Regions from separate parts of the Sporosarcina sp. AD_1 genome, predicted to be linked through region 1. Evidence: a T-box and tRNA genes for the amino acid it is inferred to sense, from the RefSeq annotation. Region 1 holds a T-box; the other holds one or more tRNA genes.
The links. A T-box is a leader RNA that pairs with one kind of tRNA and senses whether it is charged. The one in region 1 lies ahead of metG (methionine--tRNA ligase), so its partner is inferred to be a tRNA-Met.

Region 1 (12,244 bases):
CCGGACAACAGTGAAAATTATTATTTTGTGAATCGGCTTAATGCATCGATACTTCCCGTGTGTACGCCTTCATGCCACACGAGAAATTCAACCGTATCTTTGACCGTTTCCATGGAAAGTGCACCAATCGTCATCGGTTTTGCCAATGCAACGTCCATTTTCCCCTCCAGGACAGCACGAATTCTGCCAGGCTGTTCCTTCAATGCAAGGAGCAGTTCCTCATGGCTGGGCGGATTCCCGCTCCACTCGCCCGGCCGTGTTCCGGTGCCGAAAAAAGCACCCCATTCCGGATGGTGAGCTGTATATTCGGGGCAGACTAAATTGATGAAATACTCCATGGTCGAATAGATATGCCCTGCATTCCAACGAATGGTATTGTTGAATCCTTCCGGCTGCTCGTCCCATGTTGCTGCTTCCGCTCGCTCCAAACGCCCCAACGTATAGTTGCGGGCAAATTCAAATTGTGACAGTGTGCTCATTTCCCCTCATCTCCCTTCCTCTTTATTTTAATCGAATCCACCAAAAAACGGCAATCCCTATTGAGGATGCCGTTCATGCGTTTTGGTCAGCTGGTTTCTTTTTATGTTCATTCCATTTTTCATGGGCTTTATGATTAAATTCTCGATTGTATTCTTCCTGATCTCCATAGGGAAAGCTTTCCCCTGGCTTTAGTACATGGTAATTTGGGTTTCCGCCTTTTTTATTTTCACTGTAAGCGGAGGGACTGTTTTTACCGGTTTTATCTTCAGCATTTTTTCGGAATTCCTTTGTCCAGTTGGAGTCGGCCGGATCAGATAATGGCAGTTCATCGTAGGTTATAGGTTTTTTTCCATGATATAAAATCTTTGGTTCGATATCTTTTTTATTTGGGTACGTACCATCTTTGATTGTCATTACGGATTCCTCCTTTTCCCCTCAAGCAGTAGTTTTCTTCTTTTCCCTCTTTCGACTTCCGCTAAACCCTTTTTCTGAAACTTGTTGCTTTTTTTTACGTCTGAATTCATAAAGACTGCGAGGTGTTTTATGAAAAAAGGATTTGGCATTCTGTTTCCGTTGTTGAGCATGTTCCTTTTGCTTTGGATCGAGCAAGGCATCGGGATGACTTATATTTGGAAAACCGCCGCAAAAGTCATGTTGTTTTTGCTCATCCCACTCATCCTTTTCCGTGCGGCCCGTTTTCCTTTTTTGCGCTTGCGCCAAACCGATCGTACGAGCATTAAGAGAGCAATCTTCGCCGGCCTTGCAGTAATGGGATCCATCATCGGAGCTTTCCTATTGCTTCGCACCTACATTGATCTGAATGCATTAAAAATGGACCTTGCGGATTCGGGTATTACACCGTTAGTCTTCCCTGCCATCGCCCTTTATATCCTCCTCGGAAATTCCCTGCTGGAGGAGTTCTTTTTCCGCGGACTGCTGCCGGATCTATTTGGACAATCCAAACTGCGCCTGCTGCTGCCGCCATTTTTCTTTGCGATCTATCATGTCGCCATTTTTTTGCCTTGGTTTACTGCGCCCATCCTGCTACTCGCCATTGCCGGACTTTGGACTGGCGGGTTTATTTTTCAGCTTGCCAATGAAAAATCCGGCACAATCCTGCCCTCATGGATCATACATATGAGTGCGGATTTGGGCATCCTATTGATTGGCGTCTACCTGTTGTATTTTTATTGATCCACCTCAACGCCTAATTCCTTGCGCAGCTTTTCGACGCCTTCTGGATCGCCAATCGCAATGAGCGTGTCGTTATGGCGGAAGACTTCCTCAAAATCAGGATTGCTAATCAGTTTGCTGTTACGCATGATGGCGACGAGGGTAATGCCAAACGTTTTGCGGATATTGACTTGCTCCACGGTTTTTCCGATGAGAGGAGAGCCCTCTTCCAAGATGACTTCCTCTACCATCAGTTCCTTTTTTTCCGAGCGAATCAAGTCGTTAATGTAATCCGTCCCTTTCGGCTTGATGACCGACATGGCGAGCTCCCGTCCACCAATTACGGTCGGATTGATAACCCGTGAGGCACCCGCCCGTTTCAACACCTCTTCGGAATCCTCACGCTCCGACCGTGCGGCAATTTCCAGATCCTCGTTAAGGCTCTTTGCCGTCAGTGTAATAAAAACATTATCCGCATCGTTCGGAAGAGCTGCAATCAGTGCACGCGCTTTATCCACTCGCGCCTTCACGAGCATCTCCTTGTCGGTCGGATCACCGATCAACCGTAACGTACCCTGCTCCACAACAGCCAACAGCGCATCCTCATCATCACAAATATATAAAACGGGGACATCCCGCTCCTCTTCCTTCAATTGCCGGTATACTTGCTGGGCGACACGGCCGAAGCCGCACACGATAATATGTCCATCCAACTTGCTGATTTCCTGTTGCATTCTCCGATTCCACACTTTCTTCGATAATTGATTTTCAATTAAAAAGGAAAAGCCGACTCCCAGTGCATAGGTGATAATTCCGACTCCCAACGGAATAAGAAGCAGGGCAAACCAACGACCCTCCTGCGTGGTCGGATATATATCGCCATAGCCAATCGTCATAATGGAAACAATGGTCATCCAAAAAGCATTGAATGGCGAGATATCCTCAATGTAGACAAAGCCTACCGTTGAAATGATCAGAAGCATGGCAGTCATTCCAATAATAATGAACAATCTTCGATAACGAAGTTGTATATCAAGCCAACGTTTCAGCATATGGCGCCTCCTGGACAAAATCAATAGTAGATATGTATTCCCTGTAAGCAAGAAGCCGCAAACCTTTTGATACAACAGTTTGAACACTAAATTAGGGAGATGAACGCCAATACTTCGAAGCGAACGCCAGATAATCTAAACGAACGCCATTAACTTCAGATGAACGCCAATAAATCGAAACGAACGCCATTAACTTCAGATGAACGCCAATAAACAAAACCTAAAAAAGCCGCACGCATGCTTTTCAGCATACATGCAGCCCTATATCTCAATAACCCGCAGGTACGACGACCGTCACTTTAAATAGATCCCCGTCTAATTCAATTTTCATCGTGCCTTGATGCATGTCGACTATCGATTGGGCAATCGCTAGACCGAGACCCGATCCATCGGTATGCCTTGCCGTATCTGCACGCTTGAACCGTTCAAACAGCTCCTCGACATTTGCACCCAGCTCATATTTCGTAATATTTTTTACAACGAACTCCGCAGTATCTCCCATTTTGCGAAGGGTGATGTACACCCGTGTGCCTGGCAATGAATACTTAATGGCATTGACAATTAAATTATCCAGCACTCGCCACCAGCGCTGCCCATCCACATAGGAAATGAGCGGCTCCTCAGGCATATCCGTCCGGAAATCTAGTCCCGATTTCGCGATGTCCTCCGCATGTTCCGCGAGAGCCTGCTGCAATAGCTGGGTCAAATCGACACGTTGCTTGTGCAGCTCCAAATTGCCGCTCGCCATCTTGGACACTTCGAATAAATCCTCAATCAGCGTCTTCAGGCGCTGCGATTTTTTATCCAGAATATCGACGTACTGCGCCCTTTCTTCTGGAGTCAAACCTTCCTTCTTCAACAGATCGGTATACGTAATGATGGACGTCAATGGCGTACGGAGATCATGACTCACATTGGTGATCAATTCCGTCTTCAGCCGTTCACTTTTCGCCTGCTCGCTCATCGAATTGCGCACGCCTTCGCGAAGATTGTTGAGATTACGCGCATGCTCGGCAAGTGGCGATTTCCCTTGTATAGCGATATCCTGCTGTAGCCGGCCAGCCGCCATAGCATCAGTCGCAATAATGATTTTATTTAAATAAGCCATCCTGCGAACAAAAATATAAAGCGCCGGAATCCCCAGGAAAAGGACACATGGGAAATAGATAATAACTAGGGTTGGCTCCAAGCCTACAACTACTAATCCAATTCCGGCAAGAAAAAATCCGACCAGTAGAATGAATGTCTGAACACCAATTGATTTCTTTAAGAATAGCTCGGGCAGGGCCTTTAAAAATCGCACTGAATAACTTTCTTGCAAATCTTTCATAAACACTCCAGGTTGTTTCCATCGGTCATTTGCGTTCACAAGCTGGAAGGCAAGGATGACGACCATAAGAATACCGCCTATCGCAAACGAGAAAGCTTCCATGACCCATCTTTCCAGCCTAGGATAAGTAAAGAAATTCAAGAGAGTGTACGACATACTTTCACTGTAGGAGGTTAAGATGAAGCCGGCAATAACGAATAAAGCGACCTTTCCATCTATTTTCAACCGATCATATCGGTCGACTAACTTCGACTCCATGACCCATTCCTTTTTGAACTTCAGAACGGTGCACAATAAAATAATGGATACTAGACCGATTGCCCAGAATAGATACGCCGCATACTTCGATTTATTAAAATGCGTGTATTCCTGATGCAGCAATCCCCCCTCGGCAAAAACTGATTTCGGCACGATGACAGTCCCTTCGAATTTACGGACTGGGTTGTGCATACTCATCAAATCATCATCGGATACCTCAACTGCACTATCTCCGTTTCGAGGAAAGGTTAACGTGTGAAGATCAGTCGGCAAGGAATAAGCCCTTAAATACCCTTCCGAGGAGTTGAACTCCTTCTCATATCCCGCAAGCACGTGGATATCACCTGAAGAGAATTCTTCTCCCGTTGCAACATCCTTTAATTCATACACAATCGGGAATGGTAGCGTAACATCATTTTTCATTTCCTCTAAATAGCGTTTCAAGTACTTGGTCTTTTCGTTCCGTATCTTCTCTTCCACATGTGCATCACTCTCAAAGTTCTGCTGAATGTCTTCCATTTTGGCATCTCGTTCTTTCACAAGAGCGGTAAGCACTTTTTCATTTCCAGCTTCTTTCGCTTCCGCAATTCGATCTTCATATTGAGCATGAATATTAGCAAGTTGTTCTGATAATGTTCCATATCGATTGCGATGCTCCTCGATTTCCTCCGGTGATACGGTAATATGTTCTACCGCCTCTTGTGGATTAATCGGATTCAGCACAGACCCAAGTGAGTTATACACTTCTTCCATTCGCTGCTCAAAGTCCAGCGAATTCGTAAAGTCCTTGCCAAACAACTGCGGGCTAAGACGAATAATGGATGGGAGTGCAATCAGCAGCAACACTACGAGAGCTGACCATATGAATAATAATCCCTTCTTCTTCATCAAACATTCCCCCCAGTAATGATTCTGGCAAAGAATGCCACGGTGCGTGTCGACCGTTCCCAGCCATTGCCGATCATTTCAAGGATGGAAGGAAAGCAGTATCCGATACTAATAAAAGCCAAAACGATGGATAGAAGCGAGCCAATTAATCCCCACTTATTTTTCGATTTTGTAGCCAATGCCCCACACCACCTTCAAATACCTCGGATTTTTCGGATCCGCCTCGATTTTTTCGCGGATTTTCCGGATGTGGACAGCTACGATGTTTTCCGCATTGTACGCTTCTTCATTCCACACACGCTCATAAATTTCATTAATAGAAAAGACCCGTCCTGCATTTTTCATAAGCAATTCCGTAATTTTGTACTCGATCGGCGTCAATTTGACTGGGTTCCCATCCACCGTCAATTCCTTCGCCTCTTCATCCAATGACAAGCCGTCCACTTCGATTTTCTTCTGCCCGTCATACGTTCCCAGCTGAACATAGCGCCGAAGCTGCGACTTCACCCGCGCCATCAGCTCCAGCGGATGGAATGGTTTCGTCACATAATCATCCGCCCCAACGGAAAGGCCATGGATCTTATCCGAGTCCTCCGCCTTCGCACTCAGCATAATAATCGGCACATTTTGTGCCTCCCGAATTTTAAACGTCGCCGCGATTCCGTCCATATTCGGCATCATAATATCGAGGATGAGCAGATGGACTTCATTGGAACGCAATAAATCAAGTGCCTCCTGCCCATCCGCCGCCTTTAACACGTCATACCCTTCATTCTTCAAATAAATTTCAATCCCATCGCGGATCTCTTTATCGTCATCCGCCACGAGAACTTTAAATTTTGCCATCCGCCCCACCTGCCTTCTTCTTATGATACCAATTCTAATGCCTAAATCTTAACATTCCAGGAGGGGAATTATGAAGAAATTCTTAAGATGGTGTATAGATTGGGGCAAATAGATAGTAAGCCAGTATATACTCACTAAGATTTTCTGATGGTGAATCAATACTGCGAGTGCTAAACTAATGTCATTGGGTAAATTTTACATGTAATAATCTTAGGAAAGGATTGATTTCAATAAAAAAGATATGCTTTTTCCCCATTCTGCTCTTTTGTTTTCTGTTAAGCGCTTGTACAGAAGATGATAGAGTTGAAACGCCAGATAAAGAGACACCCGGAATTTCTGAAACTATACGCCTAAAGCCAGAGATCTATCTGACGATTGGAGATGCAGCCTTAAACACGATTTATGATAAGCATTGCTGGGAAGACGCAGAAACATCCTGTGATCTTACCCCAACACCTGCTCAGGAACTTTTGAGATATGAACCAGCACACAAATTGGATGCCAATGACAGGTTCAGTTTTTCATTTATTCGTTCCCTCGAGCACAAGGATTTTCCACAGCCGAGTTCCTATGAAGTGGCTATCCATAAGGACGGAGAAATGATTCCGGTTGACATGAATTACGACACATTAAAAGAGACCCTGCCTACCGGGAAATATAATATGTCCGTCAAAGCAATATGGGAAGGAGAAGTGAACGGAGAAGCGATATATGCATTTCTTCTTTCCGTTAAATAGGAGGGTATGGAATTATGCTAGGTCTGCTTCCTGCATAATTCTTTTTTTGTTTGATTTTTTGACACATTTTTTCGAATTCACTAATAGGATTGAGGTGCCTGTCGGCGAATAGTATAGAAAGAGTAACGGGTATGGGAGAGAATACAATGGAACTTAGTAAAAAAGAATGGACCGGCTGGCGTTTTCCCATACTTTTGTTAAGTGCTATGGGATTATCAACGATCGGCGACTTCGTCTACTTGGTCGCCATTAACTTGCTTGTCTACAATATGACCGATTCGGCTGCGGCAGTGGCGGGTCTTTGGGTCGTAGGACCAGCAGCTGCTATACTAACCCGTTTTTGGGCAGGCAGCGTAATCGACCGTGCGAATAAACGCCGCATGATGATTTGGACGGATATCATTCGAGGCATCCTGGTCGCGCTCGTCCCTTTCATGACTTCGGTATGGGGCGTATACATATTACTTTGGTTCATAAGTATGGCGAAATCATTCTTCGCTCCGGCATCTCTTACCTACACAACAACACTCGTTCCAGAAGAAAAACGAAAACGATTTAACGCGTTCTATTCATTGACGACATCAGGCGCGTTCATTATCGGACCTGCCATTGCTGGAGCACTCGTCATCGTTGGATCCGTGGACATTGCCATTTGGATCAATGCCGCCTCCTTCTTCGTCTCTGCCCTCATTTTAGGCTGGCTGCCGAATGTCGATGCGGAGAAAACGGCAGGGCTCAATCCGTTATCTGTCAGAGCCATTGCAGAGGATTTCAAGGTTGTCATTGACTTCGGCAAATCGAAAATATTGTTCATCGTAATCCTTGGCATCTACCTGTTGTTCACATTAATGACCTTTGCGATGGATGCGCAAGAAGTCGTCTTTACTCAGCGGGTTGTCGGATTGAGCGAAATGGAATATAGCTTGCTCATTAGCATAACGGGCATCGGGGCGCTCCTCGGAGCGGGTGCTGTAGCGTTACTGGCTGAGAAGCTGTCCATCCGAATGTTGTTCGGAGGCGGACTTCTCCTTGTATCGATCGGCTATTTGATGTATGCGTTCAGCCAGTCGTTCGCCATGATATCGACAGGGTTTATTATCCTCGGCTTCTTTAATGCGTTCGCGAACACTGGGTACACAACATGGTATCAATACCAGGTGCCGCTCGAACTGATGGGTCGCGTGACCAGCTTGTACGGAGTCATCCTAAGTGTATTCCAGATCATATTTGTCCTCGGCATGGGCTGGATGGCGGATATTGTGTCCTTGCGGCTCACCATCATTATCCTGGCCGCGCTCAGTCTGCTCAGCGTATTATGGTTGATCGCCTTCATGTGGATGCCTAAGCAACGAAACATTTTTTTGGAAGCGGACACGAAAAAAGCGTAATTCCCTTGCATAACCTTTCCGTACTGGAACACCCTTCCGAAGAGGAGGTGATTCCATTGGCGAAAGAAAAGAAGATAAAAAAGGGCAACACCTTGGACCGTGAAGAGTTCGGCTATGGATTTGACATCAGCCCTGACGATATGGACGTAATCGGGAAAAATGATCAGACAAAGAAGCAGAAGAAGCAACAAAAAGAGAACACTGATCCACAACGTCCTCCAGTAAATGGTTGACGGGATTATATAGTGAAACCGTAAACTCCGAATTGCCGTTTTGGCAATTCCGGGGTTTTTAATTTGAATTATTATCCAAATGTGTTAGATTGGATTTGCAAGGAGAGGAGGAGTTTTCCATCACTAAATTTTTGATGGCCATTACGCTGCTCTGCGTCAGTATTGTATGTGTGTTCGATTTCATCCCCTGGCTGTTAAGCCTCATCGGTTACCACGATTTCTATAATTCACAAGGAAGGGAAATCTACAACCGCTCCAACTTGTATATCCTCGCCCCCATCGTTGGCACACTCACGTTACTTCCTTTCTTAATTCGCCAGCCAAAAAGGTGGTATCTTTGGCTGCTGCTTGGTTTGCTATGGTCCATGATTTTAATGATTCTCCTGTCCTCTATTTTCATCATGCTGCGGCTGACTCCCGGCGCCCCGTGACATCCATAGGATTGACGAAATCAAGCAAATGATTTACAATCATCAAAATTATATTTTTTATAGGCTGTGAGAGGGAAAAGTAAAAAGAGGATTGTCGCCTAGAGAGCTTCTGTTGGTGGGAATGAAGCGGACGAATCTTTTGAACATGATCCTGGAGCCGCGCACTGAACATCTACGGATTAGTAGGATGCGACGAGGGTTGGCGCTCGTTATCCACGTCAGCGTATACGCTTTTTTCGGCTTGTACGTCTTGAGGTGGCAGGCGCAAGCCGGCTGCAAACTAAGGTGGTACCACGGGCATTCAAACCCCGTCCTTATCGTTTTTTAACGATAGGGGCGGGGTTTTTTATTTTGCAGGCAAATGAAGGGAGGTATTTTGGGCAGAGGTATTCTGTTATGGTCGGCTTTATTTCGAAGGAGTCGGCTATCCTATCACCGGGTAATTCATGCCTATCACCGCCTAATTCGAGTCTATCACCGGGTGAACGCTTTCTATCACCGGCTAATTTGAATTGATTACCGCTTGACTACAATTCAAGGTAAACAATCATGCAAACTAGGAGATTTTATCAAATCTACAATCCATAGGAGGAAGACAAATGAGTATTTTTATCGGAGGGGCTTGGCCGTATGCGAATGGGTCTTTGCATTTGGGACATATTGCGGCGCTTTTGCCGGGGGATGTGTTGGCGAGGTATTACCGTTTGAAGGGAGAAAAGGTTTTGTATGTGTCGGGCAGCGATTGCAATGGCACGCCCATTTCCATACGCGCGAATACAGAAGGAGTGCCAGTGCAGGACATTGCGGACCGGTATCACACCGAGTTTGTTGACTGCTTTTCAAAGCTTGGATTTACGTATGACCTCTACACCCGGACGGACGGGACATTTCACCATCAAGTGGTGCAAAATGTATTTCTTACGCTGCTGGAGAATGGCTATATTTTTAAACAAGAAGTCGAGCAAGCCTATTGTGAGACGGATGAGCGATTCCTCCCCGATCGTTTTGTCGAAGGCACTTGTCCGAATTGCGGCAGCCGGGCCCGCGGTGACCAGTGTGATGCCTGCGGAGCGATTTTGGATCCGCTCGACTTGATCCATCCGACTTGCAAGCTTTGCGGCAATGAACCCGTTGTTCGCAAGACGGAACATTTTTATTTTAAATTAAGTGCTTTTCAGGAGCTTCTTTCTTCCTATGTAGCGGAAGCAAAAGAATCCAAGAGTTGGCGAGAAAACGCCATTCACCAATCCGAGCGCTATTTGCAGGAAGGTCTGCACGACCGGGCGGCTTCTCGTGATTTGCCGAACGGGGTGAGCATTCCCGTAGCCGGCTATGAAGAAAAGAAGGTGTACGTTTGGATCGAGGCGGTGACGGGTTATTTGTCGGCGAGTCATGAGTGGGCGAAGCAATGTGGCTTGTCCGACGGTGATTTTTGGAGCAGTGAGACGGTTTCTTATTATGTGCACGGCAAGGACAATATCCCCTTCCATACGATTATCTGGCCTGCCATCTTAGCCGGAATCGGTAAAGAGGACGCCCTGCCGACACATATCATCTCGAATGAGTATTTGACACTGGAGAAACAGAAATTATCGACGAGCCGGAATTGGGCCGTTTGGGTGCCTGATGTACTGGAACGATATCATCCTGATTCGCTTCGCTATTTTTTGACGGCCAATGCGCCTGAAAACAGAGACGCCGATTTTTCTTGGCGGGAATTTATTTACAGCCACAATGCAGAGTTGCTTGGTGCGTATGGGAATTTTGTAAACCGGACGTTAAAGTTTATTGAGAAGTCATATGCAAGCATTGTTCCCACCGCTGAAATAAATCCAGCAATCCAACAGGCTGTAACCGATCTCTATCCAATTGTCGGCTCACTCATTGAAAAAGGGAGCTGCAAGGAAGCACTCGAGGCGATCTTCCGTTTCGTGCGCCAGGCGAATAAATACTTTGATGACGAACAGCCTTGGAAACAAATAAAGGACACACCAGAAGCATGTGATCGCACTATGGCTACTTGTGTCTATATCATTGCGAACTTATCTCAGTTGCTCTCTCCATTCCTGCCGTTCTCAAGCGAAGCCGTAAAACAAATGCTGAATCTGCCGTCCTTATCTTGGGAAGCCGTGAATCCGCAGTTTGGAAAATTGGAGTCCATCTCACCGCTTTTTGAACGGATTGCCATTGAGAGAATAGATGAAGAAGTGTCACAGCTGCATCAAAATGCGCTTTAATTCGAGCCAAAAGAACCCGTGCAATTCCTTCCATTCTTTGAGACAATTAGTTACAAGGAAATGTTTGGGAAAGGATAGTGCGAATGAAAGAGCGAGTCTTTTGGATCTTCCTCTGCATCATCGGGATAAGTTGGATTGCAAATTATTTATATGCTGATGCCAAGCGGCTGGAGGAGCCTGTTTTCCTCGATCATTTTGTTGAAACGACCATGAACGACGAAAATTATTTGACGTTCTATTATCTGACCAATAAAGATGATTTGTCCCAGGTGAATTATGTTCATATAAACAAGGTGATGGGATATGTGGAGAGAGATATGGGTTTTTCCACGGGAATGCCAACTGATATCCAGTCATTCCGCCATTATGTATTGCGTAAGATAACTGTGCTGGTGAATGAAGCAGCACTTGAATATCATGCAGGCGACGGGGATTTCAAATTCAACGAGATGGAAGTCTTTTTTTCGGATTACAGAGATGTGAAAGCAGATATTGGGGAAGTCATTCTACAGCAGCCGTACTCTTTGGAAAGCGACGACCCAATAAAACCCGTTTCTTGGGGTGGTAGCACTGAAGGAGATAGCTTTACTGGCTTTAATGTATATGAACCGTTACAAGTAGAAGCGATGACGCTGGCGATCCCTCAGTTGAATGATCGGCTCACTTTCAAATTATCCGGCGGAGATCCTGCCCGGCAGGCAAAGGACGGTAAAGGGTTGCCGCTAAAGGAACTTCAGTTCCCAATCCAGCTGAAACCAGGCCAGCAGTTCAACGTCACGACCTATTTCGGCGACTCGACGGACTACTTGGAAAGCAGCTATGCTGTATCAGGAAGAACTGATAGCGGAGAAACCTTCCAAACCATCGGAACTATATCGAGTCAACCCTATTTGAAGCAGGAGGATATACAGGAAATCATCAAGAGGAAAAGGAGAGATGGACAATGAGCCAGGCCGTCAAATGGATTTTCATCGGTTATTTCTTCGTTTGGTTCCGTATCGATATCGTCATCGACTGGCTACCCGATCCCCTTGGTTATTTCCTGATCTACCTCGGGGCATCGAAGCTGAGCACCGAGTATTCCATCTCTTCAAAAGCAAGCCGGTTCGCTGCAACTGGTGTTATCCTATCGCTTCCCTCCGTCTTCATAAGCTTTCTACCGTCTGGCGTTTTGACGGGCAATTACTATAG
Region 2 (12,244 bases), on a different contig from region 1:
GACGTTCACGAAGGGTGCATCGATCCTTGCGATTTCGGCGATTGTTGTCAAATTGCTTTCCGCGGTGTACCGGGTTCCATTCCAGAATCTTGTAGGGGATAAGGGCTTTTATATATACCAGCAGGTCTACCCGTTCATCGGTATTTTCATTATATGGACCTCCTACGGTTTCGCGGTGGCGGTTTCTAAATTGCTCGCGGAGGAAAGGACACCGGGAGAGTCCAAGGCGATTATGCGGATCGCGTTTCTTTATTTGGCTTGTTTATCGGTTGCCGTTTTCCTCATTCTTATGGCGGGAGCGCCGTTTTTTGCGAATGCCATGGGGGATCCGAAACTTGTTTCCTTATTGCGGGCAGGTGCGTATATTGTGCTGCTCATGCCGATGCTGGCCATGTTGAAAGGCACTTTCCAATCATCAGGCCGGATGACACCGGTAGCTATGTCGAATGTCGGCGAACAGGCCATCCGTGTAACTGTCATCTTAATTGGCACATGGCTTGCGATCCGTGCAGGGGCTTCTTTGTATAAAGCAGGAGAAATTGCGATGTGGGGAGCGGTCGTCGGACAGGCAGCAGGCGTCCTCATTTTGGCTTTTTATTATCGGAGTGCCTTCAAAGGGCCGAGTGTTCAGATTGATCGTTTACGGGTTGTGAAGGAGCTGACGGTTGTCAGTTTGAGCGTCAGCGCCAGTTCCCTCATTCTCTTGCTATTTCAGCTGGTCGATTCGTTTACGATCTTTAATCTGCTTGTTTCGAAAGGGACTCTAGTGGAACGTGCCATGGAAATGAAAGGCGTCTACGACCGGGGCCAGCCGCTTGTGCAAATGGGCATTCTGATTGCTTCTACCCTTGCGCTTGCCATCGTGCCGCTAATAGCACATCATGCGTCAAAACAGGACGGACGAGGAGCGGTTCCCTTCATTCAGTTGACGTTCCGCACGGCATTCCTGTTCGGAACCGCGGCAACAGTCGGACTGGGCCTCGTGCTGCCGTTTATGAATGAAATGCTGTTCGAAACACGCGACGGCTCTGTCGCCTTGATTGTTTTCGTTATGCAAGTGTTCTGGCTCTCTCTCATTCTGCCGTTGACGGCTATTTTACAAGGGGCAGGGAAAGTGAAAATCCCGACACTGTTCCTGCTAGGCGGACTTGTTGTTAAAGCCATCGCGAATCAATGGCTCATTCCCCTATGGGGCATAACAGGAGCGTCGATAGCTGGAAATATTGGATTTGGGGCAATCTCCATCGCTTTGCTTCTTTACTTTAAGCGGGTATGGCCAGTGCGGCTTGCGCCTTCCCGCTTTTATGGCTGGACTTTTGCAGCAACGATATCGATGGTCGTTCTTGTCGTAGCCTGGTCGCTCGTTGCAGATGTCTTCTTATTTGACGATTTGCCTTCACGCATTGGGGCAACACTGACAGCATTGACATCTGTTATGATGGGAGCAGCCGTTTTCCTCCTCATCGTCATGAAGTCGAGAATCATGGCAGAGAAAGAGTGGTATTTATTGCCGTTTGGAAAACGATTGGCGAGATTACAATTACAACTTACGCGAAATAGAAGGTGAAACCATGCAGACGATTACAATTATCGGGCTTGGCGCAGGCGATTTGGAACAGCTTTCGCTCGGCGTGTACCGGAAAATAAAATCACTGGAGACCATTTTTGCACGTACCGAAATGCATCCGGTCGTACAGGAATTAAGAGAAGAAGGCGTTTCGATTGAAAGCTTTGATTTCGTTTATGAGAAACATGATTCGTTTGAACAAGTGTATGAGGAAATTACGGAGCAGCTCCTAGCCATGGCAGCTGACGGACCGGTTGCATACGCTGTCCCGGGCCATCCGCTTGTCGCGGAGAGAACCGTGCAGTTATTGATTGAAAAAGAACGGGAAGGACTTGCGACCCTTCAAATCGTTGGCGGCAACAGCTTTCTTGACCCGATTTTCTCCGCTTTGCGGATTGACCCGATCGAAGGCTTTCAGCTGCTCGACGGAACCGATATGGCGCGGGACGATGTGAATATGAAGCAGCATGTGCTCATTGGGCAAGTGTATGACGCTTTCATTGCCTCGGAAGTGAAGCTGTCTCTCATGGAAAAGTATGCGTATGACCACCCCGTGACGATCGTGACGGCTGCCGGCTCCAAAGAAGAGAGAGTGCGTACCGTGCCGCTTTTTGAACTGGATCGGGAAACGGAAATCGATAACCTGACTACTGTATACGTTCCGCCTGTCACGGAGCGCGAAGGACGATTGAAGGAATGGTCGGCATTCCGGGAGATTATCGCCGCGCTGCGCGCGCCTGACGGCTGTCCGTGGGATCGGGAACAGACGCATGAGTCGCTCAAGCGGTATTTGATTGAAGAAGCACATGAGTTGATTCAAGCGATTGACGAGGAAGACGACGAAGGCATCATTGAAGAGCTGGGGGATGTATTGCTGCAAGTGTTTCTCCATGCCCAAATTGGCGAGGATGATGGATACTTTGCGATGGAAGACATCCTGCAATCTGTTGGCGACAAGATGATTCGCCGTCATCCGCATGTTTTCGGCGAAATCGATGTGAAGAACTCGGACGAAGTGCTTGCCAATTGGCAGGACATCAAGCAGGCGGAGAAACCGCAGAAGACATCACAATTGGATGGGCAGGACCGTTTCTCTTCTTCGCTACTCACCTCGTTTAATTATCAAAAAGCCGCGGCGAAGGTTGGATTTGACTGGCCAGATATCGAGGGAGCATTCGAGAAGTTTGCGGAAGAGTGGGAGGAGTTCCAAGTCGAGGTGCGCGGAGGCTCGAAGGAAGCGCAGCTCGATGAACTCGGTGATGTGCTGTTCACCATTGTAAATGTGGCGCGGTTCCTGAAATTATCGCCGGAAGAAGCGATGGTGCATGCAAACCATAAATTCAAACAGCGATTTACATTTGTCGAGAAAAGTGTAAAAGAGGGGCGGGGTTCATTCGCCGAATATACACTCGATGAACTAGAAGCATTCTGGCAACAGGCCAAGGGAAAGGGAGATGGACATGAGACTTGATAAATTTTTGAAAGTATCACGATTGATCAAACGGCGGACATTGGCAAAACAGGTGGCCGACCAAGGACGGATTACAATTAACGGCAAGGTGGCAAAAGCATCTTCGGTTGTGAAAGAAGGGGACGAGCTCGCCATCCGCTTCGGCCAGAAGATCGTCACAGCAAAAGTCGACCAATTGAAGGAATCAACAAAGAAGGAAGACGCAGCTTCCATGTATACGATTTTAAAGGAAGAGAAGCTTGCGAAAGTCGAACCGGATTTTATTGATGATGAAGATTAAGTAAGGTTTTATTGAAAAGAGCGACGCAGTTTCGATGCTGCGTCGCTCTTTCCTGTTTTACAAAGACGGGTTATTTCATAATCGAAAGATCAGATTGACTAATTTTATTTAAATCTGTGTCTTTAAATACGTTCAAAAAATCACCGTTTCGATCTTCTCTATAGATATGATTCGGCGACACCGACGTAAATTGATACCGATCTACCGCGCTGCTATTTAAAAACAATAGATATGTCCCTGGTTTTAGCGACTCAGACTCATCTACCAAGGCATACTTTGAATTTCCCATTTTGAAAAATAAAGCACGGCTAACAGTCAGCTTGTCACCGATCGTAATCTCCTCAGTCAATTTATTGTGTAGCACATCAGAAACGCTCACTTGATAAAGATGTTCCGTAACTACTTTATCGGTAAGCTGTCTTTCGTATTCAACAGGCTCCTCAGAAATCTCCCCAGTTATGACTAATTGTGAGGAGTCGGTCATCTCTTCAATACTGTCAAACATTATTGCTAAAGCTGTATGGGCCGACTGTTTTTCTTTAGTTGAACTGGATATTTTGTAACTAATGATGCCGATTGCCAAAGTGAATGAAAGAAGTAGGAGTATTACTGGTCTTTTCATATTGAAACGCCTCCTGTAATTTCCTTATTGTATGTTATTTTATATTAGTTTCGGTGTTATGCGGAGAAATTATAAATTCTTTGCTGTCCTATATGCACGGAGCAAAGCCGTCCCAGACTTGCTTCAAAAAACAAAGCGTTTTGGGTAAAGGAAAGGGGCTGCCTTAATTTCTGTTAAACCCCAGAAATACGGCAAATCGAACCCTTCGTTGTTCGATTGGCTGAAGATGTGCCCGCGGAAAGCGTCCGTCCGAAACGGAAATCAATTTGACCAGCAACATATCATTATTAACAAAAGTTTATTATTTTTCTTTCGTTCAACAGCTCAGCATGTCAATTTAATTCCCAGTCATGTTTTTAATTCTGCTGCATAAGATGGCAGTGAACGTACAAGCAAAGGAGGAATACAATGCAAATTCAAACAGACAGTCCGACGTACGCCATCCCTTCCGGCGATCATGTGGTAACAATGCGAAACCGGAAGCGGATGGATATCACATCTGTGAAAACAATTGACCGGTTTGACCAAGAAGAATTTATCGTAAGAACCTCACAAGGCATGCTGCAAATACGGGGGGAGGAGCTGCGCATCGTTCATCTCGACGTAGATAAGGGGCTGCTCACATTGGAAGGAACCATTGGTACTCTCCAATACGACGAAGAAGAATCAGGGTCTCGAAATTTCCTCCATAAATTGTTTGGATGAGCCTCTCCGTCCAGTTTCTTAGTTTGCTTGCCATGATTGGGACAGGCATTGGGGCCGGAGCCATTATGGATATGGTCGGCACCGGCATTTCCCAGACAGGAAAAACATCCTGGATTCGAAGATATGCTGCCTGGCTGGAAATTATTTGCTGGATATTGATCGGCTGCGGCGCCTTTTATGTTCTCTTCCTCGTCCGTGACGGTGCGTGGCGAATGTATGACCCCGTTGCGCAAGTGAGCGGGCTGCTCTTATATGCAGCTATTTTTCATAAGCCGTTTCGTTTGTTCGGACGGATGATCATCTTGCTGATCTTGAAGCCGATTTGGTTCATCCTGCGGCTGATCGCAAGGATCATTCAATTCTTTGTCCGGGTGATTATTCGAATTTTGACAGTCCTCGCATTTCCGTTCACGACTCTCTTCTTTTTCGTCAAGAAAAGACTCTTCAAAAATAGTGCTGAATAAGCTATAATTGATAGACTATTGAAGAGAACGGAAAGTAATGAGAGGAAGTGCAGGACATGGAGCAAAGGAAGAGCAAGGCAGCCGCAACCGTTGCATCGATTGAAACTGAATATGTCCGCTCGTTGCGTAAGAAAGAGGATTGGCGAAATAAGCAGAGGAAGCGGCTGAAGAGAAAGCTTACTATCTATGCAATTTTGGCGCTGCTTATTTTTGGTGCACTGACGAACACGTTTGTGCAGCAAAAAAAGGCGTTGGCAAAAAAAGAGCAAGAGAAGGCGGAAGTGCTGGCGGATCTGAAGGAAGTAAAGGAAGAACAAAAATCCTTGAAGCAACAGCTCGTCAAGCTGGATGATGATGAATATATCGCCAAGCTCGCAAGGAAACATTATTTCTTATCCGAAAAGAATGAGATCATTTTCTCGGTCCCTGAACATACCAAGAAAAAGGGAAAAAAAGAGTCCGGAAAAGAGTAGTCTTATTGACACTCTTTTTTTGTTGGCTATAATGAGAGTAAGGATCTTGCGCAAGCAAGTGTCGCCGATGTGGTAAATAGGCTTCCGGCGAGAGCCGCTTAATTTTTTAAGGAGGAGCAATTTTTTTATGTCAATTGAAGTAGGCAGCAAGTTACAGGGGAAAGTTACAGGGATCACAAACTTCGGAGCATTTGTTGAGCTGCCGAACGGTTCAACTGGTCTGGTCCATATTAGTGAAGTCGCGGATAATTATGTAAAGGACATTAACGACCATTTAAAAGTGGGAGACATGGTTGAAGTTAAAGTGATGAACGTCGGAACAGACGGTAAAATCGGGCTCTCCATCAGGAAAGCAAAGCCTGAAGCAGAACGTCCTCAACGCCCTCAACGTCCTCGTCATGGTGGAGGCCGTCCTCAAACAGAACGACCTGAAAATTTCGAACAAAAAATGGCAAAGTTCATGAAAGATAGCGAAGAACGTCTTTCCACTTTGAAAAGAGCAACAGAGTCTAAACGCGGTGGCCGTGGCGCAAGAAGAGGGTAACTTGCTGGCTGTTTCAATTTAGGTCCATATATGTAATATGAATTAAGCAATTTTGGTGGCATCGTCCACTGAGATTGCTTTTTTTATTTGAGATAAAAGGATTCCGTCTCTCTGGAAGCGAATGAAATGGGAAAAGGGGGAATGACAATGGCTGAACACGTAATGAAGGGGTTGCAGCAGTATATCGAGTGGGTGGAAGCACTTCACACCCTGCCTGAACAGGAGGCGGCTATGCCGTATGCGGACGGGAAATGGTCGCCTAAAGAGATTCTTATGCATATGGCGGAGTGGGATCGTTACACATTGGAAGAGAGATTGCCTTATATGAAAGATAGCTCCACCGTTCAGGAAGTCCTTACGGATATTCCGTTCGACGAGTTCAATGCGGAAGCTGCGCGACAGGCGAGGGACAAAACGTTTGAGGAGATCAGGGCATATGCCGTGGACGTGAGAGGCCGTCTGCTTAGCGAGCTTGCGCAGGTGATGGAAGATCAATGGGACAAACCAATTCAAATTGGAGAGTTTACCATTACAATCCGTCAGTATTTTACCGATTTCATCGAACATGACCAGCATCATAAGAAGCAGATTGACTCTTTGCAAGTGACAGGATGAAAAAAAGCGGCTCCCGGGAAGGGGAGCCGCTTTCGTCTTTTTCAGTATAGCGGCGGAGGGAGTCGAACCCACGACCTCACGGGTATGAACCGTACGCTCTAGCCAGCTGAGCTACACCGCCATGAATGTTCATGAAGTTTGCTTGCGCTACCTTTTTGAACAACAATCAACATATTACATGCGTTTGTGATACATGTCAACTACTCTTCTAGAAAAAGTAGAGAAATTGTCCGTAACACGTCGAAAGATTTTTTGGCACCCTTGTCATGAACAGACAAAATCTGTTCCAAGTCCTATGTATACTTTGAGAAAAGCAGACATAGGGGGAATATGGAAATGAAGATGATAGGTAATTTGGAGAGACCGGTCAGTCAACAAATCCGCCACGCGGTCGAGTCGGTAATGAAGCGAAAACTGTATATTGCGCTGGCGGCTTTGTTCTTAGTAGGATCCTTTTTCTTATCCCAAGCAATTTTATTCGACTCCGCAGTCCCTTTCTTTTTGCCAATTTGGGCATTGGCGCAGCTCCGTTTCCGTAAGCATCTCCTGTGGGCATTTATTGGAGGAATGGCAGGGAGTGCGTTATTAGGAGTAGGACAAGCCGTCATTCATTTGCTGGAGCTGTTGCTTTTCAGCGTCGTTGTAAAGCAACCGCTGCTACGTAAGTCCATTCCGCTGACAGTGGCCGGTTGTATTATTGTCGTCCAAGTCGTATGGCAATTTATTATGTTTGGCGGAAATCCTCCGGTTATTGTCCAGCTGACGATCGGGTTTGAGGCGGTGATCGCCCTTTTCATGACATTTTTCCTCCTTGTCGCGTTTCCTCATACGGAACGGATTTTGTTTGGCCAATGGACTCCTGAGAGGCTGGGCGCCATTTGTATAGTCGGAACGATGGCGACAACCGGGATGGGCGGCCTGATGATCGGACCGGTGTCTATTCCAGGAGTCCTCTTGCATTTAACTATCCTTCTTGCGGCTTTAGCGGGTGGATTGCCGTTTTCTACGACAATCGCGATGATGATTGCGGCCATCGCCGGCATTGCGGAGCTTTCATTTACCGGCATGATGGCGGTATATGGAATGACCGGCTTTTTTGCGGGTGCCTTTCGAAGGCTCGGCAAGCTCGGAATTGCGACGGGAGGATTGGCCGTTTCCGTCTTCTTTCTTCTCTATGACTTAACATTGCCATTAGACGCTTCCCATTTTTATACGATAGCTGCCGCCTCGTTCCTATTTTTCCTTGTGCCTGCGAAGAAAATGGAACCGATCCGCAATATTTTTGTTTCGGAGAATCCAGATATGTCGGTAAAACGGCAAAAATGGTTGACCGATCGGATGAACGAGCAATTAAAGGACTTTCAGCAATTTGCTAACTTCATGTCCACTTTGGTGAATGACCGCTTTTCAGATGATCAAGAGGAGCCGGATCGAGCGATTCCGACGATCTGTCAGTCGTGCTTCCGGTATTCTAAATGCTGGGAAAATAAGGATGAAGGGATGGCGAGGCTTCTTTACGAATGGGAATCAACGTATTCTGCAACGAAAAAAGCGGCCCGGCACCGGGTGGAGGAGCGGATTAAACAGAAATGCATCCGGTCCAACGGGTTAATTACTGAAATGGAAGAGCAGTCGACGAACAGGCTGCTGATGGGGCAATTGCAGCACGGCAGGAAGATGCTCGCCCTGCAGCTTCGAGATATGAGCAGTCATCTGGAAAAAATCATGAGTGAAATAAAGGAGGATTTATCTGTTCATAAAGTGGCAGAGGAGGAATTGGCCAAACGGATGGAGCGGCAAGGAATCGAATTTTATCAAATCGATATCTTATCGGAGGTGAGAGGGGCCTATCAAATTGTCTGTTCAGTTCCGGAGAAACGATCGGCATTTGAAACGGATACGACTGTTGCTGAAAGGTTGATTGTGCCAATATTAGAAGAGATGTACGGAGAACCGTTCAAAGTGGCCAAATCTGTTGCGGAACAGCTTCCTTTTCCGCATCTCCAATTAACGTTCAGCTCAGCTGTCCGTTTTTCGATGGAATATGGCGTCGTGGCGACGGCGGGCACAGGGACTTTCTTTGCGGGAGATGCTTATGAAATTTTCCCGATTCATGATGGCTTGACAGCAGTCCTGCTCTCGGACGGAATGGGCCAGGATGTAAACGCTTACCGGGAGAGCCGAAAAGTGATCCGCCTGATGCGGGAATGCCTGGACCGGAAAATGGATCCCGAAACAGCGATGCATACGCTGCATTATATGATGTCGTTGAATGGGCTTGATGATATGTATGCGACACTTGATTTGGCATTGCTCGACTTGCAGGATGGCAAGCTGTGGTCATGGAAGGCCGGTTCCATGAGCACATACATTAAGAGAGGTCAGGAATTCATTCGCCTGGATAGCAAATCGGTGCCCGTCGGCTTCTTGCCATCCTTCTCGGTCGAAGCAAAAAATGAAGAATTGAAGTCGGGTGATTTGATTGTCATGTTGACGGATGGGATGTTCCATCCGAATGTGTCTATTGAAAAGCAGGAGCAGACACTCTACCGGATCCTGGATACGCATGGGGATTTAAGTGCGGAAGTAGTGTCGGATAAAATCATGTCAGAAATGGAGAGGAAGTTTGGGATGGTGGCGGATGACAGGACGGTGCTAGTCATGAAAATCGATCATATTTTGCCGAAGTGGCAAACAATCCGTCCGCATGATCGAATTATTTCCCGGGAAAGGGTGGTAGTATAGAAGCAAGATCTTGATGTAATGGAGGGTCCTAAATGGACAAGTTTGAGCGAAAAGTGATGGACTATATAGAAAGGAGAGCTTTGATTGAACGTGGGGACCGGATCCTAGTCGCTTGTTCAGGCGGCGTTGATTCGGTCGGCCTGCTTCTTTTTCTCGCCAGGCAGCGAGAACTCTTAGGCATTGAACTCGCGGCAGTCCATGTGGATCATATGCTGCGCGGCGAAGAATCAAAAGAGGATGGGATGTATGTAAAAAATCTTTGCGAGCAGACTGATATTCCGTTTTACGGTGGCCAGGTGCCAATACCCGAACTGATAGGAAAGGAAGGCGGCAATGTACAGGATGTTTGCAGAAAGGAGAGATATGGCTACTTTGCAAAAGTGATGGAGGAAGGAGGCTATACGAAGCTCGCAGTAGCGCATCATGCGGAGGATCAACTGGAAACGGTTCTTATGCAGCTGTCCAAAGGAAGTGTTCCTGTCGGGATGCGTGATGCAAGAGTGGTTGAAGGAGGCATGCTCATCCGTCCATTTATGGCGGTGAATAAATTGGAGATCCGATCATTTATTGAAAAGCTGGGGGTTACGCACCGTGAAGATCCGAGCAACGCCAGTGATAAGTATACACGCAACTATCTCAGGCATCATGCGGTGCCGCCGATTCTTAAAACAAATCATATGGCAGCGGTCAACTCGGTCCGAATGGCGGAGAGTCTCCAGGAGGATGATGCATTACTGAACGGCATGGCGAGCGAGGCGCTTTCCGGTATGCTTACATTGGCAGCTGAGTGTCTTCCGTCCATTGAAATAAAGCGGTTTGTTCGTATGCACCCTGCTTTACAAAAAAGGATGATTCCTCTACTATTAAATTATCTTTATCGTGGGGAAAAAATACCTGTCGAGTACAGTGCGGCACTTATCGAGCAGCTCCTGCGCCAAATGCAGACGGATGCTGGAAATGTGGCACTCCATCTTCCTGGCGGGTATCTTTGCATAAGGGAATATGGAGTTTTGCGGTTCGAAAAAAGCGTTCAACAGCCGGAGCCCGATCCACCAAAGGAACTGCTGAAAGGCGCCTGGACAAAGTGGGGGGAGCAGTACTTTTACTGGAATGCTGTATCTGCAGAAAGCCTGCCGCCTTCCATTGAATGCGAGGAGCGCATGTACTTTACGCTTCCTGCAGGGGAGTTGCCGCTTTTTGTGAGAGCCAGGAAAGACGGTGACCGGATTTGGCTGAAGGGAATGGCCGAACCGAAGCGGTTATCCCGCCTGTTCATTGATGAAAAGGTCGCTTCGCAGAAAAGGGAGAGACTTCCGATCATTGTAACTGCAAATGACGAAGTTTGCGCAGTGCCCGGCATTCGTTATGGAAAGTTGTTTTCCAGGCAGGCAATTGGGGAAGAGTATGTATTCATGGTGAAATCAGTTGGCAAATGTTATGGTCCCGATCAGGAATTGGCGGGTACATAAGTCCCTTCACTTCAATAAGTGGAGACGTATTTGTTTGTCCATCACATCATTTGGAAAGAGGAGGACTTTCGATGTTAGAGAAAGATATCGAAGAAGTATTGATTACTGAGGAACAACTTCAAGAAAAGATAGCGGAGCTTGGAGCTGTCCTGTCTGAGGAGTATAAGGATAAATTCCCGCTAGCCATCGGAGTCCTCAAAGGCGCTCTTCCGTTTATGAGCGATTTGATTAAAAGGATCGATGCATACATAGAATTGGATTTCATGGATGTGTCCAGCTATGGAAACGCGACAGTTTCTTCGGGAGAAGTAAAAATCGTCAAGGACTTGAATACGAGTGTCGAGGGAAGAGACGTCTTAATTATTGAAGACATCATCGACAGCGGGAAAACATTAAATTACCTTGTCGATCTGTTCAAATACCGCAAAGCGAAATCCATTAAAATTGTCACGCTGCTTGATAAACCGACCGGCCGGAAGGTGGACTTGAGTGCTGACCATGTTGGTTTCCTCGTTCCGGATGCGTTCGTTGTTGGATACGGACTGGACTACGCGGAAAAATATCGCAACTTGCCCTATATCGGTGTTCTGAAAAAGGAAATCTACTCTTTTTGAAAGCTTTCCGACAAGTCCTCCTCAAGGGCGACGGAAAGCTTTTTCCATAAGTCGTTTTCATTGTAGATTGGTTCCTATCTGTGTTAAGATTTACAATAGTTTTCTGTTGAAGAAATGAGGAGGCTTGGGATGAATCGAATACTTCGATACTTTCTATTATACGGACTGATTTTCCTTGCCATCATGGGGATTTTCAGTTCACTAAATAATCCGAATCCAAAGATGGAAGAGATCACTACTGACAAATTCTATAGTGAGTTGGAAAAAGGCAATGTTGAGTCCATCACACTTCAACCGGTCAATCTCGTCGTGAACGTCGTCGGGACGATGAAAGGGTATGAAGAAGGCAAGAAATTTACGACCAACATCCTGACCAGTGATACAACAGTGATGAACCAGTATATGGATAAGGGTAAGGCGAAAAATCCAGAGCTGATTATCAAGCAAGCTCCTGAAACAAGCGCGTGGGTATCCTTCTTTACAGGACTTGTTCCGTTCATCATCATTATCATCCTGTTCTTCTTCTTGTTGAACCAAGCGCAAGGCGGCGGCGGTGGCCGTGTCATGAACTTTGGTAAAAGCAAGGCAAAGCTTCATACGGATGAGCGCAAGAAAGTGCGTTTTTCGGATGTTGCGGGTGCAGATGAGGAAAAGCAGGAATTGGAAGAGGTTGTT

Region 2: it has a tRNA-Met gene. The T-box ahead of metG (methionine--tRNA ligase) is inferred to sense a tRNA for this amino acid. The anticodon was not compared.

Annotation. Positions count from the first base shown of each region.
Region 1 covers NZ_JBPVIR010000007.1:148,035-160,278, reverse strand. Annotated here, with positions in the region: gene ACSW3C_RS14980 (DinB family protein) at 21-479, opposite strand; gene ACSW3C_RS14975 (hypothetical protein) at 553-894, opposite strand; gene ACSW3C_RS14970 (CPBP family intramembrane glutamic endopeptidase) at 1,024-1,674, shown strand; gene ACSW3C_RS14965 (potassium channel family protein) at 1,668-2,705, opposite strand; gene ACSW3C_RS14960 (sensor histidine kinase) at 2,974-5,181, opposite strand; gene ACSW3C_RS14955 (hypothetical protein) at 5,181-5,360, opposite strand; gene ACSW3C_RS14950 (response regulator transcription factor) at 5,338-6,027, opposite strand; gene ACSW3C_RS14945 (hypothetical protein) at 6,249-6,764, shown strand; gene ACSW3C_RS14940 (MFS transporter) at 6,911-8,152, shown strand; gene ACSW3C_RS14935 (hypothetical protein) at 8,200-8,385, shown strand; gene ACSW3C_RS14930 (hypothetical protein) at 8,475-8,816, shown strand; T-box leader at 8,874-9,135, shown strand; gene metG (methionine--tRNA ligase) at 9,416-11,053, shown strand; gene ACSW3C_RS14920 (hypothetical protein) at 11,137-12,000, shown strand; gene ACSW3C_RS14915 (hypothetical protein) at 11,997-12,244, shown strand, end outside.
Region 2 covers NZ_JBPVIR010000012.1:44,230-56,473, forward strand. Annotated here, with positions in the region: gene ACSW3C_RS18675 (putative polysaccharide biosynthesis protein) at 1-1,567, shown strand, start outside; gene yabN (bifunctional methyltransferase/pyrophosphohydrolase YabN) at 1,572-3,038, shown strand; gene ACSW3C_RS18685 (RNA-binding S4 domain-containing protein) at 3,028-3,318, shown strand; gene ACSW3C_RS18690 (hypothetical protein) at 3,389-3,940, opposite strand; gene yabP (sporulation protein YabP) at 4,349-4,645, shown strand; gene yabQ (spore cortex biosynthesis protein YabQ) at 4,642-5,109, shown strand; gene ACSW3C_RS18705 (FtsB family cell division protein) at 5,166-5,582, shown strand; gene ACSW3C_RS18710 (S1 domain-containing RNA-binding protein) at 5,710-6,126, shown strand; gene ACSW3C_RS18715 (DinB family protein) at 6,274-6,741, shown strand; tRNA gene ACSW3C_RS18720 (tRNA-Met) at 6,789-6,862, opposite strand; gene ACSW3C_RS18725 (SpoIIE family protein phosphatase) at 7,078-9,486, shown strand; gene tilS (tRNA lysidine(34) synthetase TilS) at 9,519-10,955, shown strand; gene hpt (hypoxanthine phosphoribosyltransferase) at 11,027-11,569, shown strand; gene ftsH (ATP-dependent zinc metalloprotease FtsH) at 11,699-12,244, shown strand, end outside.